Regions from separate parts of the Plantactinospora sp. CNZ321 genome, predicted to be linked through region 1. Evidence: riboswitches for the same ligand, from Rfam matches in the RefSeq annotation. Region 1 holds a riboswitch; the other holds the start of a gene.
The links. Region 1 has a riboswitch for cobalamin ahead of metE (5-methyltetrahydropteroyltriglutamate--homocysteine S-methyltransferase). Riboswitches for the same ligand answer to the same signal wherever they lie in the genome.
Positions count from the first base shown of each region.

Region 2: another riboswitch for cobalamin. It lies ahead of EV371_RS16165 (ribonucleoside-diphosphate reductase subunit alpha); the one in region 1 lies ahead of metE (5-methyltetrahydropteroyltriglutamate--homocysteine S-methyltransferase).

Region 1 covers NZ_SHKQ01000001.1:1,271,934-1,278,182, reverse strand. The annotation lists gene EV371_RS05545 (MarR family transcriptional regulator) at 1-220, opposite strand, end outside; gene EV371_RS05540 (class I SAM-dependent methyltransferase) at 298-951, shown strand; gene metE (5-methyltetrahydropteroyltriglutamate--homocysteine S-methyltransferase) at 1,102-3,339, opposite strand; cobalamin riboswitch at 3,453-3,668, opposite strand; gene rph (rifamycin-inactivating phosphotransferase) at 3,981-6,249, shown strand, end outside.
Region 2 covers NZ_SHKQ01000001.1:3,689,659-3,695,907, forward strand. The annotation lists gene EV371_RS16155 (condensation domain-containing protein) at 1-556, opposite strand, end outside; gene EV371_RS16160 (NAD(P)H-binding protein) at 1,010-1,825, opposite strand; cobalamin riboswitch at 2,010-2,239, shown strand; gene EV371_RS16165 (ribonucleoside-diphosphate reductase subunit alpha) at 2,471-4,936, shown strand; gene EV371_RS16170 (ribonucleotide-diphosphate reductase subunit beta) at 4,972-5,967, shown strand; gene EV371_RS16175 (FtsX-like permease family protein) at 6,007-6,249, opposite strand, start outside.

The DNA.
Region 1 (6,249 bases):
TGCGGGCCGTCACCCCGATCGTGCGGGCCAGTTGCTGCTGGGTGGCGGGGCCCTGCCGGTGCAGGTGCCAGATGACGGTCGCCCGGGCCCGGGTCAGACCACGGGCGGCCAGACCGGCCTGCATGTAGTGCTCGACGGTCACGGCGAAGGCGAAGACCCGTTCGAGAGCGCCGGTGAACGTGCCGCAGTCCGGCACCGAAACATTGTGTATGCCATTCACTATGTATATCCTCCCCCATGAAGATAGCGGATCGCTGGCAGGTTGTCGCTTGCCGGCCCGGGGCCAGGAGGTCGGCAATGCCAGCGGTATCCCATCCGGTGTTCGCACGGGTCTACGAACGGCTCAGCGTGGTCATGGACCGTGCAGGTGGCGCCGACCACCGCCGGGACCTGGTCACCGGACTGTCCGGGCGGGTCATCGAGGTCGGCGCCGGCAACGGACGGATGTTCGCCCACTACCCGCCCGAGGTGACCGAGGTCGTCGCCGTCGAACCCGAACCCCACCTGCGCAGGAGCGCGACCACGACGGCGCGGACAGCACCGGTTCGGGTCACCGTGGTCGACGGCCTGGCGGCGGCGCTGCCGGGCGGCGACGGCGAGTTCGACGCCGCCGTCGTCGCGCTCGTGCTCTGCACGGTGCCCGACCAGGCGGCGGCCCTCCTGGAGCTTCGTCGGGTGCTGCGTCCAGGAGGTGAGGTGCGCTTCTTCGAGCACGTCGCCGCCGAGCATCCGGGTGGCATGCGTCGGATGCAGCGGCTGGCCGACGCGACGCTGTGGCCGCTGCTGTTCGCCGGCTGTCGCACCGGCCGGGACACCGCCGCCGCGATCACCGCCGCCGGGTTCGCCATCCAGGACCTACACCGGTTCCGGTTCCCGTCGACCGGCCCGAGCAGCCCCGCCGCACCCCACATCCGGGGCCGCGCCGTCAAGCCGATCGGCGACCCACGGTGAGCGTCGGCACCCCGACGCAGCCGCCGGTCACCGAGGGAGAACCGGCCCGGGTACGCATCCTGCGCCCTCCCACGCCGCCGGACCTGGCGCAGCGTCACTGCGCGGCACGCCGGGCGGACCCCGACCGGGAGTCCGCCCGGCGTGGTGCCGTCAGTCTCCGCGGACCTCGGCGGCGGCCGCGACGAGGTGGCGCAGTGACGCCTCGACCTCGGGGTAGCCACGGGTCTTCAGCCCGCAGTCCGGGTTGACCCAGAGCCGGTGCGCGGGCACGGCCGCGACGGCCCTGCGCAGCGCCTCGACCACCTCGTCCCGGGGCGGCACCCGCGGTGAGTGGATGTCCCACACCCCCGGGCCGACACCCCGGCGGTAGCCGATCGCGGCGAGGTCGTCGAGGACCTCCATCTTGGAACGGGACGCCTCGATGCTCGTCACGTCGGCGTCGAGAGCGTCGATCGCGGTGATCACCTCGCCGAACTCGGAGTAGCAGAGGTGGGTGTGCATCTGGGTGTCGTCGGCGACGCCGCTGGTCGCCAGCCGGAACGCGCCGACAGCCCAGTCCAGGTACGCCTGCTGGTCGGCCCGGCGCAGCGGCAGGGTTTCCCGCAGGGCCGGCTCGTCGACCTGGATCACCCTGATCCCGGCGACCTCCAGGTCGTGGCACTCGTCGCGCAGCGCGAGCGCGACCTGGTCGGCCGTGTCGGCGAGAGGTTGGTCGGTGCGGACGAACGACCAGGCCAGGATCGTGACCGGACCGGTGAGCATTCCCTTGACCGGCTTGCTCGTCAGCGACTGGGCGTAGGTCGACCAACCGACGGTCATCGGTGCCCGACGGGCGACGTCGCCGTAGATGATCGGGGGCCGGACGCAGCGGGAGCCGTACGACTGGACCCAGCCGTGTTCGGTGGCGGCGAACCCGTCGAGCTGCTCGCCGAAGTACTGCACCATGTCGTTGCGCTCCGGTTCACCGTGCACCAGCACGTCCAGCTCGAGATCCTCCTGGAGCCGGATGACCCGCTCGACCTCGGCACGCATCCGCCCGGTGTAACCGGCCTGGTCGAGAGTGCCGGCGCGTAGCTCCGCGCGGGCCTTGCGCAGCTCGGCGGTCTGCGGAAACGAGCCGATGGTGGTGGTCGGCAACTCCGGCAGGTTCAGCCGCCGCTGCTGGCGGTCGGCCCGGGAGGCGTAGTCGCCCCGCTGCCGGTCCTGTGGGCGCAGCCCGGCAAGCCGGGCCCGAACGCCGTCGTGGCGCCACGTCGCCGGGACGGGCGGCAGCGGTGCGGGCAGGTGCGCGGAGCCGTCGCGCAGGGCCCGGCCGAGCAGCACCACCTCGTCGACCTTCTGCCGGGCGAACGCGAGCCGGGCGTGCAGCTCCGGGTCGAGGCCGGTCTCGACGGAGAGGTCGACCGGCACGTGCAGCAGCGAGCAGGACGAGGATACGGCGACATGGTCGGCCAGCCCGGCGACGGTCGCCCCGGTGACCACCGCCGAGCGCAGGTCAGTACGCCAGATGTTGTGCCCGTCGACCAGCCCGGCCACGATGGTCTTGCCGCGCAGCGGACCGGCGGCGGCGAGCCGTTCCAGGTTGCCCGGCCCGGCGACCAGGTCCAGCCCGATCGCCTCGACCGGGGTTTCCAGCAGCGCGGGCAGTGCGTCGCCGAGTTCACCGAAGTAGCTGGCGACGAAGATCGCCGGCCGGTGTGCGAGCTCACCGAGCCGGGTGTACGCGCGCCGCAGCGCGTCGATCTCCACCGGGCTGCGGTCGGCGACGTATGCGGGCTCGTCCAGTTGCACCCAGCCGACGCCGGCTCCGGCCAGCGCGCCGAGGATCTCGGCGTACGCCTCGACCAGGTCGTCGAGCCGGGCGAACGGGTCGACACCCTTGGCCAGCAGCAGGAACGTGGCCGGTCCGACCAGTACCGGACGGGTGCGCAGGCCCAGGGCGGCGGCTTCGGCGTACTCGCGCAGCGCCTTGCCGGGATCGGCGGTGAAGACCGTGTCGGGGTCGATCTCCGGCACCAGGTAGTGGTAATTGGTGCCGAACCACTTCGTCAGCTCCAGCGCGGGCTCGGCGTCGACACCGCGCGCCATCGCGAAGTAGGTGTCCAGTTCGGAGAGTCCGAGCCGGCGGAACCGGTCCGGGACCGCGCCGACGGCGACGGCGGTGTCGAGCACGTGGTCGTAGTAGGAGAAGGTGTTTGACGGGACGGCGTCCAGCCGGGCGTTACGCAGCGTCTGCCACACCTCGGCCCGCAGGCCCGCCGCCGTCTCCTCCAGCGCGGCGGCGTCGATCCCTCCGGCCCAGTAGGCCTCGACGGCCCTCTTCAACTCCCGGTCCGCGCCGATACGCGGATAGCCGAGTACTGTGCTCTGCCCGAATGCGGTACTCACCTGACAGGCTCCTTCCCTCGAAGCGTCCGACGGACACCCGGTGGCGGGGAGGGCACGGTGGGGCACCGGCTTCCGCCCCGGCCCTCCCGGGGGGCCGCCGACGGCGCACACCGGCGGTGTGCGCGGTGCGGGCAGGTCTTCGGACTCGCGGGCGTGACCACGGATGGTCGCCTACTGGCCGTCGCTTCCCAGACCGAGGTCGGTCCAGTGCTCCGATGACGGCGGTCGTTCCCACTCACCGCTGCGGGGCAGTCCCGGTCTCACACCGGGTTCCCTCTTACGACGCCCCGACCTCGCGAGCGGGGCGAACCAGCACCACCGGCCATCGTACGGGCTCGACGACGAGATCCGCTCGACGCCGGAAGCGCCGGTGGTGGTGACACGTCGGTGGTGGTAGCACGTCGGAACCGTCGCAGACGGTGATTGGAGGGACTCCGAGCCGAGGGACTCCGAGCCGAGGAACCCCGAACCGATCCAATCTCGGATCGAGCGGGTGCGGATGCCGCTCCCCGCCACTCTCAACATATAGCGGAGTGGGGGCCTTGCGGCAAGACCCCGGTCATGGCGCAGAATCGTCGGCCGAGGTCGTAACCTGCGGAAATGTGCAGTGCGACCACCCACGGCTGCCCCGGAGGTGTCGCATGATCGAGCAGTACGTGTTGGACCTGAAAGAGGTTGACCAGACACGGGTGGCCGCCGTCGGCGGCAAGGGCGCGCACCTGGGCGAGCTGTCCCGGATCGACGGTGTCCGCGTGCCGGCGGGCTTCTGCGTGACGACGGCGGCCTTCCGGCGGATCGCGGCGGAAGCGCCGTCGATGAACGATCAGCTGGACCGGCTGTCGCAGCTCGACCCGGACGACCGGGAGGCGGTCCGCACCCTCAGCGCGGAGCTCCGCCGGACCATCGAAGGGATCGCCATCCCCGGCGATCTCGCGACGGCGATCACTCGCGCCCTGGACAGGGTCGGCGAGCAGGCCGGGTACGCCGTCCGATCCAGCGCGACGGCGGAGGACCTGCCGACGGCCTCCTTCGCCGGCCAGCAGGACAGCTACCTGAACGTCGTAGGCCGGACCGAGGTCCTCCGGCACGTCACCCGGTGCTGGGCCTCGCTGTTCACCGAGCGGGCCGCGACCTACCGCCAGCGCAACGGCATCGACCACCGTGGGGTCGAGATGGCCGTGGTCGTACAGCAGATGGTCTTCCCCCGGGCGGCGGGCATCCTCTTCACCGCCGACCCGGTCACGTCCAGCCGCCGGGTCGCCTCCGTGGAGGCCGGGTTCGGTCTCGGCGAGGCCCTGGTCTCCGGCCTGGTGAACCCGGACGTGTTCAAGGTGCGCGATGGCGAGATCGTCGCCAGGGCGGTCGCCGGCAAGCAGCGTGCCGTGCACGCCTCGCCGGACGGCGGCACCCGGGTGATGGCGGTCGACCCGCAACGGCAGGAGCAGCCGGCACTGACAGACACGCAGGTCCTGCGGCTCGTACGGCTGGGCCGGCGGATCGAGGCGCACTTCGGCCACCCACAGGACATCGAGTGGTGCCTGGTCGACGACGAGTTCCAGATCGTCCAGAGTCGGCCGATCACCACGCTGTTTCCGATCCCGGCGGTCGGGGACGACGACAGGCACGTCTACGTCTCCGTCGGCCATCAGCAGATGATGACCGACGCCATGAAGCCGCTGGGGCTCTCCGTCTTTCAGCTGGTGGCGGGCAGGCCGATGTACGAGGCCGGCGGGCGGCTGTTCGTCGACGTCACCCGCGAGCTGGCGTCGCCGGGGACCCGCCCCGGGTTCCTGGAGGGCATGGGACGGGCCGAGCCGTTGATCGGTGACGCGCTGCGGAGCGTCGTCGAGCGCGGCGACCTCATCCCTCCGCCGCCGGACCAGGGGCCCGGTATCTCTCCGCTGCCGGACCAGGGGTCCGGTGCGCCGCCGGTTGGTGACCGGCCACCCCCGGTCGAGTCCGATCCGGCCGTCGTCGTTGCGCTGATCACGCGTACCAAGAACTCCCTCGCCGCCCTGAGCCGCGACATACGGACGAGGTCCGGGCCGGCGCTACTCGATTTCATCCTGGCGGACATCCAGGAGCTGAAGCGGGTCCTCTTCGATCCGCGGAGCAACCAGGCCATCATGGCGGGGATGACGGCCGTCTGGTGGCTCAACGATCAACTTGCGGCGTGGCTGGGTGAGAAGAACGTCGCCGACACGCTCACCCAGTCCGTCCCGCACAACATCACCTCGGAGATGGGGCTGGCGCTGCTGGACGTCGCGGACGCGATCCGCCCACATCCGGACCTGGTGGCGTTCCTGCAACGGGTGGCCGAGGAGAACGACGACGGCTTCCTGGCCGGGATGGCGGAGTTCGCGGGCGGCCGGGAAGCGCGGAAGGCCATCGAGAACTGGCTCGACAGGTACGGCATGCGCTGCGTCGGCGAGATCGACATCACCCGGCCGCGGTGGAGCGAACGCCCCGCCACACTCGTGCCGATGATCCTCGGCAACGTCAGGAACTTCGAGCCGGGAGCCGGCGAACGGCGCTTCGAGCAGGGCAGGCAGGAGGCGGCGAAGAAGGAGCGGGAGGTGCTGGAGCGCCTGCGTGCCCTGCCGGACGGCGAACGGAAGGCCGAGGAGACCAGGCGCATGATCGAGCGGGCCCGGGTTTTCACCGGGTACCGGGAGTATCCGAAGTACGGCATGGTCTGCCGGATCTCCGCGTACAAGCGGGCGCTGCTGGAGGAGGCCGAGCGCCTGGTGCACGCCCGGGTGATCCGCGACAGGGAGGACATCTTCTACCTGACGATCCAGGAACTCCACGAGGTGCTGCGTACCCGGGCGGTTGATGAGCAGCTCATCCGCCGCCGCAAGGAGGCCTTCAGGTCATATCAGGCGTTGACGCCGCCCCGGGTACTCACCT
Region 2 (6,249 bases), 2.4 Mb from region 1:
CGTGGTCCCGGAACGGCGTCGGAGCCGGCAGCGCGACCTCCCGGCCGTCGATCGCCGCCTGGTATTCGGCGAGCACCTCGCGGAGCAGGATCGGCAGGCTCCAGCCGTCGACGACCAGGTGGTGGGCCGTCCAGACCAGCAGGTGCTCGGTCTCGGAGACGCGGAGCAGGGCGAACCGGGTCAGCGGCGGCGCGTCCAGGGTGAAGCCCCGGACCCGGTCGGCGGCGAGGAACTCGGCAAGGCCGCGTCGGCGCTGGCAGGCCCGGATGGCCCGCAGGTCGTCGAGGTGCCACTCGGGTGGCGGCGCCTTCGCCGCGACCACCTGGACAGGCTCCTCGACCCGGTGCCGGACGAACCCGGTGCGCAGCACCTCGTGGCGGGCGATCACCCGGTGCCACGCCTGCTGGAACTCGGCGACCCGCAGCCGGCCACGGATGACGAGGCGCACCTGTTCGAGGTCGCAGGCCGGATCGACCTCCTCGGAGGCTGGGCGGAGGACGCCGCGCTGGACCGGCGAGAGAGCATAGCCGTCCCGTACGTCGACCGAACTGGTCATCCCGTCACCTCCTGAGCCGGGCGGACGTGGCCGGGAACCCGGAGACGACCTACCGGGCCCGGCACGGTGTGCACCCGCGACGCGAGAAGAACTGAGAGGCTCGTGTGGGCAGTGACAACTCCCTGTTCGAGCACCTGCCGGTACAAGGGCGGCGCCGCACGGAACATGGAGATCCATGATTCGACGCCGAGTGTCGCCGACGTTACCAGGGGTGGTGCATCGCTGTCTCCCCGCCACGCGCCCGGCCGGGTCCGGGGTTTTTCACCGGAATTGTGCCGGGCCCTCAGTTTCGCTCGCTCTGCGGAATCGTCCGGTCTCCACATCATCGCATCGATCCGCTCGGTGAGCTTCGTCGACGTCTGGGAGGTACCCGCCGCCGGATCGCTCTGCCGCCGGCGCATGATCGGCTTTGCCGCCGACCCGGCGCCGGACCCTGCGGAGCCCACCCGGGCGCTACCCCGCCCGTTCCGACCTGCCGGAAAGGTACTCCTGCCAGGTGATCCGTCCCCGGTCGCCGGTGGGGGAGACCAGCGCACCCGCCCGGAAGGCGCGGCCGAGCCGCCCCGGCACCGGTAGCCGGAGCAGCCGGCGCCGGATCCGTCGCGCCGCCAGCCAGTCCCGGGCGAGCGTTCCGGCGTCCAGTACCGCCGGCCCGCCGAACTCCTCGGTCGCCCCGCCCGGTGCGGCGGTCACCCGCCACCGCAGGTACGCGGCGACGTCGGCAACATCGACCGGCTGCGCGGTGATTCCCGGATCGACGGGCAGTACCGGCAGCCGGTCCAGCCGGCTCATCGCCTCGGCCAGGAACTCGTGGAACTGGGTGACCCGGAGTACCGTCCACGGCACCGGGCCGGCCGCGACCGCCGCCTCGGCCTCGATCTTGATCCGGAAGTACGGCCAGGGCACCCGGTCGGCGCCGACGATCGACAGGTACACCAGGTGTCGTACCCCGGCCCGGCCGGCCGCGTCGACCAGCCGGCGGGTGCCGGCCACGTCGACCTGACGGGTGTAGCCGCGCTGGTAGGGCGCGGACGCCAGGTGGACGACGGTGTCGACGCCGTCGACCGCGGCCGGTAGTCCGGCTCCGGTGACCAGATCGAGCCGGACCGGCCGCACCTCGCCGCCGCCCTCCGCAGGCAGGTCCGGGCCGGTCTTTCCGAGTGGCGCCGGAGCGCGGCTGGCAGCCCGTACGGTGTGCCCGGCCCGGGCCAGTTCCGGGGTGAGCACCCGGCCCAGCCGCCCGGTCGCCCCGGTGATCAGGATGTGCATGGAAGTCTCCGCGTGTCGTCGGATCGGATCGGGCCGACCCGGACCGACGGGTCGGCGGGGGCCACGGTGGCATCGCGGACAGGACGGGCGACGACCCGTCATTGTGACGCCGGGGTGTGGCCGTGAGGCACGCCGACACGCCGACACGACATCTTGGGGTATGACTTTCGGGCCATCCCTATATATGGTGTTGCCTGCAGCTGGTTCGGCCGCCGCCGGCGGTCGAGGCAAGAGGGAACCCGGTGGGAGTCCGGGACTGCCCCGCAGCGGTGAGTGGGAACGACCGCCGTCATCACGCACTGGGTCGTCCGGCCGAGAACCGGACCGCCTGGGAAGCGACGGCCAGTAGGCGAACCACCGGTACCCGGTGGACCGCCCACGAGTCCGAAGACCTGCCAGCGCGCCGCGTACGAGCCCGTACGCGGCGGTCCGAGGCCGCGCGGGACGGCCGACGCCACCGACGTACGCCATCGCGTGCCCGTCGGCGTCTCCGCGCGGCTTCCTCCGGACCGGAGTAGTCCGGACCGGAGGAGTCGAGTGCGCGAGGAGAGAGTCGTGACGGTCACCGAGGCCACGCCGAGCGGGACGGGCGGAACTCCGAGCTGTCCGCCGAGGCCGGCGGCGCGAGACGCCGAGCAGCCGACGATGTCGGACACCGGCGGTCACCGCCCCGGCCGGGACGCCCGGCCGCCCCGGGTACGCGGCCGCGACGGGGTCACCGCGCCGGCGGACGTCGCCACGATCGCCCGGGCGGTGCGGCACCAGGCCGACGACCTGCCCGATGTCGACCCGGTGCGGGTGGCGACCCGGGCGGTCAACGGCCTGCCCGACGGAGCGACCGCCGCCGAGCTGCACCGGCTCTGCGTGCGGACCGCCGCCGAGCTGATCGGCGAGGAGCCGCAGTACTCCCGACTGGCCGCCCGGCTGCTCGCCGGATACCTCGACCAGGAGGTCCGGGGGCAGGGTGTCGACACGTTCAGCGAGTCGATCCGACTCGGACACCGACACGGCCTGATCGGCGACGAGACGGCCGAGTTCGTCCGCGCCCACGCCCGCGAACTCGACGACGCCGTCGACCCTGCCGCCGACCGGCGCTTCGAGTACTTCGGGCTGCGTACCGTCTACGACCGGTATCTGCTGCGGCATCCGGTGGACCGGCTGGTGCTGGAGACCCCGCAGTACTGGCTGCTCCGGGTCGCCTGCGGGCTGTCCCGGACCCCGGACGAGGCGATCGGCTTCTACCGGCTGATGGCCTCGCTCGCGTATCTGCCCAGCTCGCCGACGCTGTTCAACTCCGGCACCCGGCACACCCAGATGTCCTCCTGTTATCTGGTCGACTCGCCTCGCGACGAACTGGACTCGATCTACGACCGGTACGCCCAGGTGGCGCGGCTGTCCAAGTTCGCCGGTGGGATCGGCATCTCGTGGTCCCGGATCCGCTCCCGGGGCGCGCTGATTCGGGGCACCAACGGTACGTCCAACGGCATCGTCCCGTTCCTGCGCACCCTCGACTCGTCGGTCGCGGCGGTCAACCAGGGCGGTCGGCGCAAGGGCGCGGCCTGCGTCTATCTCGAACCGTGGCATCCGGACGTCGAGGAGTTCCTGCACCTGCGGGACAACACCGGCGAGGAGGCCCGGCGTACCCACAACCTGAACCTGGCCAACTGGGTTCCGGACGAGTTCATGCGGCGGGTCGAGGCGGACGGGATCTGGTCGCTGCTCGACCCGGACGAGGTGCCGGAGCTGCCCGACCTGTGGGGCGCGGAGTTCGACGCGGCGTACCGCGCGGCCGAGGAGCAGGGCCGGTACGTCCGCCAGGTCCGGGCCCGTGACCTCTACGGCCGGATGATGCGCACGCTGGCCCAGACCGGCAACGGCTGGATGACCTTCAAGGACACCTCGAACCGGCTGTGCAACCAGACCGCCGAGCCGGGCAACGTGGTGCACCTCTCCAACCTCTGCACCGAGATCATCGAGGTCTCCGGCGACACCGAGACCGCCGTGTGCAACCTGGGCTCGGTCAACCTGGCCGCGCACCTGGCGACCGGCCCGGCCGACCCCGGCGGCGTGCCCGCCGTCCCGGCCGACCCCGGCGTCGTGCCCGCCGTTCCGGACGGCATCGACTGGGTACGGCTGCGGGAGACCGTCCGGACCGCGGTGACCTTCCTGGACCGGGTGATCGACATCAACTACTACCCGAGCCGGGAGGCGGCGGCGAGCAACCCCCGGTGGCGGCCGATCGGACTCGGGGTGATGGGGTTGCAGGACGTCTTCTTCGCGCTGCGGCTGCCGTTCGACTCGCCGGCCGCGCGGGAACTCTCCACCCGGATCGCCGAGGAGATCTACCTGACCGCGCTGGAGACCTCGGCCGGGCTGGCCGAGCGGTTCGGTGCCCATCCGGCGTACCCGCAGACCCGGGCCGCGGCCGGGCAGCTGCAACCCGACCTGTGGGGGGTGACCGGCCGGCAGACCGGGCGCTGGGCCGCGCTGCGCGACCGGATCTCGGCGTACGGGCTGCGTAACTCGCTGCTGGTCGCGATCGCCCCGACAGCCACCATCGCCTCGATCGCCGGCTGCTACGAGTGCATCGAGCCGCAGGTCTCCAACCTGTTCAAGCGGGAGACGCTGAGCGGAGAGTTCCTCCAGGTCAACACCGCCCTGGTGGCGGAGCTGAAGGCACGCGGGCTGTGGACCGAGCGGATCCGGACCGCCATCAAGCGGGCCGACGGCTCGGTGCAGGGCATCGAGGAGCTGCCGGCGCGGCTGCGCGAGCTGTTCCGTACCGCCTGGGAGCTGCCACAGCGGGCGCTGATCGACCTGGCCGCCGCCCGGGCCCCCTATGTCGACCAGTCCCAGTCGCTGAACCTCTTCATGGCCGCGCCCGACATCGGCCGGCTCAGCTCGATGTACCTGTACGCCTGGAAGTCGGGACTGAAGACGACCTACTACCTCAGGTCCCGCCCGGCCACCCGGATCCAGCAGGCGACGGTGGGGGTGCCGCAGGGCTCCCGGCCGGCGCTGGCCGCCGTGCCGCCGTCCCGTGCCGAGGCGCCGGATCCGACCTCGGCCTGCTCGCTGGAGAACCCGGAATCCTGCGAGGCCTGCCAGTGACCTCCTCCACCACCACCAGCGACCGAGAGGAACCCATGCTGCTCGACCCCGGAATGGACCTGACCCTGCGTCCGATGCGCTACCCGCACTTCTTCGACCGGTTCCGGGACGCGATCCGGAACACCTGGACCGTGGAGGAGGTGGACCTGCACGCCGATCTGGCCGACCTGGACCGGCTCTCCCCGGCCGAGCGGCACCTGGTCAGCCGGCTGGTGGCGTTCTTCGCCACCGGCGACACGATCGTGGCCAACAACCTGGTGCTCAACCTCTATCAGCACGTCAACTCGCCGGAGGGCCGGCTCTACCTGTCCCGCCAACTCTTCGAGGAGGCGGTACACGTGCAGTTCTACCTCAACCTGCTCGACACGTACGTGCCGGACGACGAGGAGCGGTTCGCCGCCTTCGCCGCCATCGAGAACATCCCGTCGATCCGCCGCAAGGCCGAGTTCTGCTTCAGATGGATCGACTCCGTCTTCGAGCTGCGTGAGCTGCGGACCCGTGCCGACCGTCGGGCGTTCCTGCTCAACCTGATCTGCTTCGCCGCCTGCATCGAGGGGCTGTTCTTCTACGGCGCGTTCGCGTACGTCTACTTCCTCCGGTCCCGCGGGTTGCTGCACGGGCTCGCCTCCGGAACCAACTGGGTGTTCCGGGACGAGTCGATGCACATGGCGTTCGCCTTCGACGTCGTCGACACCGTACGCGGGGAGGAGCCGGACCTCTTCGACGACGAGCTGCGCGGACAGGTCCGCGAGATGGTCGCCGAGGCGGTCGAGTGCGAGGTGCAGTTCGCCGAGGACCTGCTCGCACAGGGGGTCTCCGGACTCTCGCTGCCGGACATGCGGGAGTACCTCCAGTACGTCGCGGACCGCCGGTTGGCCCAACTCGACATCGAGCCGCTGTACGGGTCGGCGAACCCGTTCGCCTTCATGGAGTTGCAGGACGTCCAGGAACTGTCCAACTTCTTCGAGCGGCGGGTCTCGGCGTACCAGGTCGGGGTGACCGGCACGGTCCGGTTCGACGACGAGTTCTGATCCACCGGTACGCGCGGCGTGCCGGTCGGGCGTACCGGGTCACTCGTAGCGCACCAGGTCGGCGGCCGGGGTCCGGGCCAGCCGGCCGGCGGCCAGCACCCCGGCGAGCGCGCCGGCCAGGGCGGCCGCCGGCACGGTCCCGGCGAGCAGCGCGGCCGGGGGAAGCTCGGCGAGTCCCGGCCCGGCGCCGATGCCGACCAGTACCCGGTCGGTGAGGAGCCGGAGCAGCAGCAGCCCCGCGGGGAGTCCGACGAGCGCGGCGGCGAGGCCGAGCGCGGCACC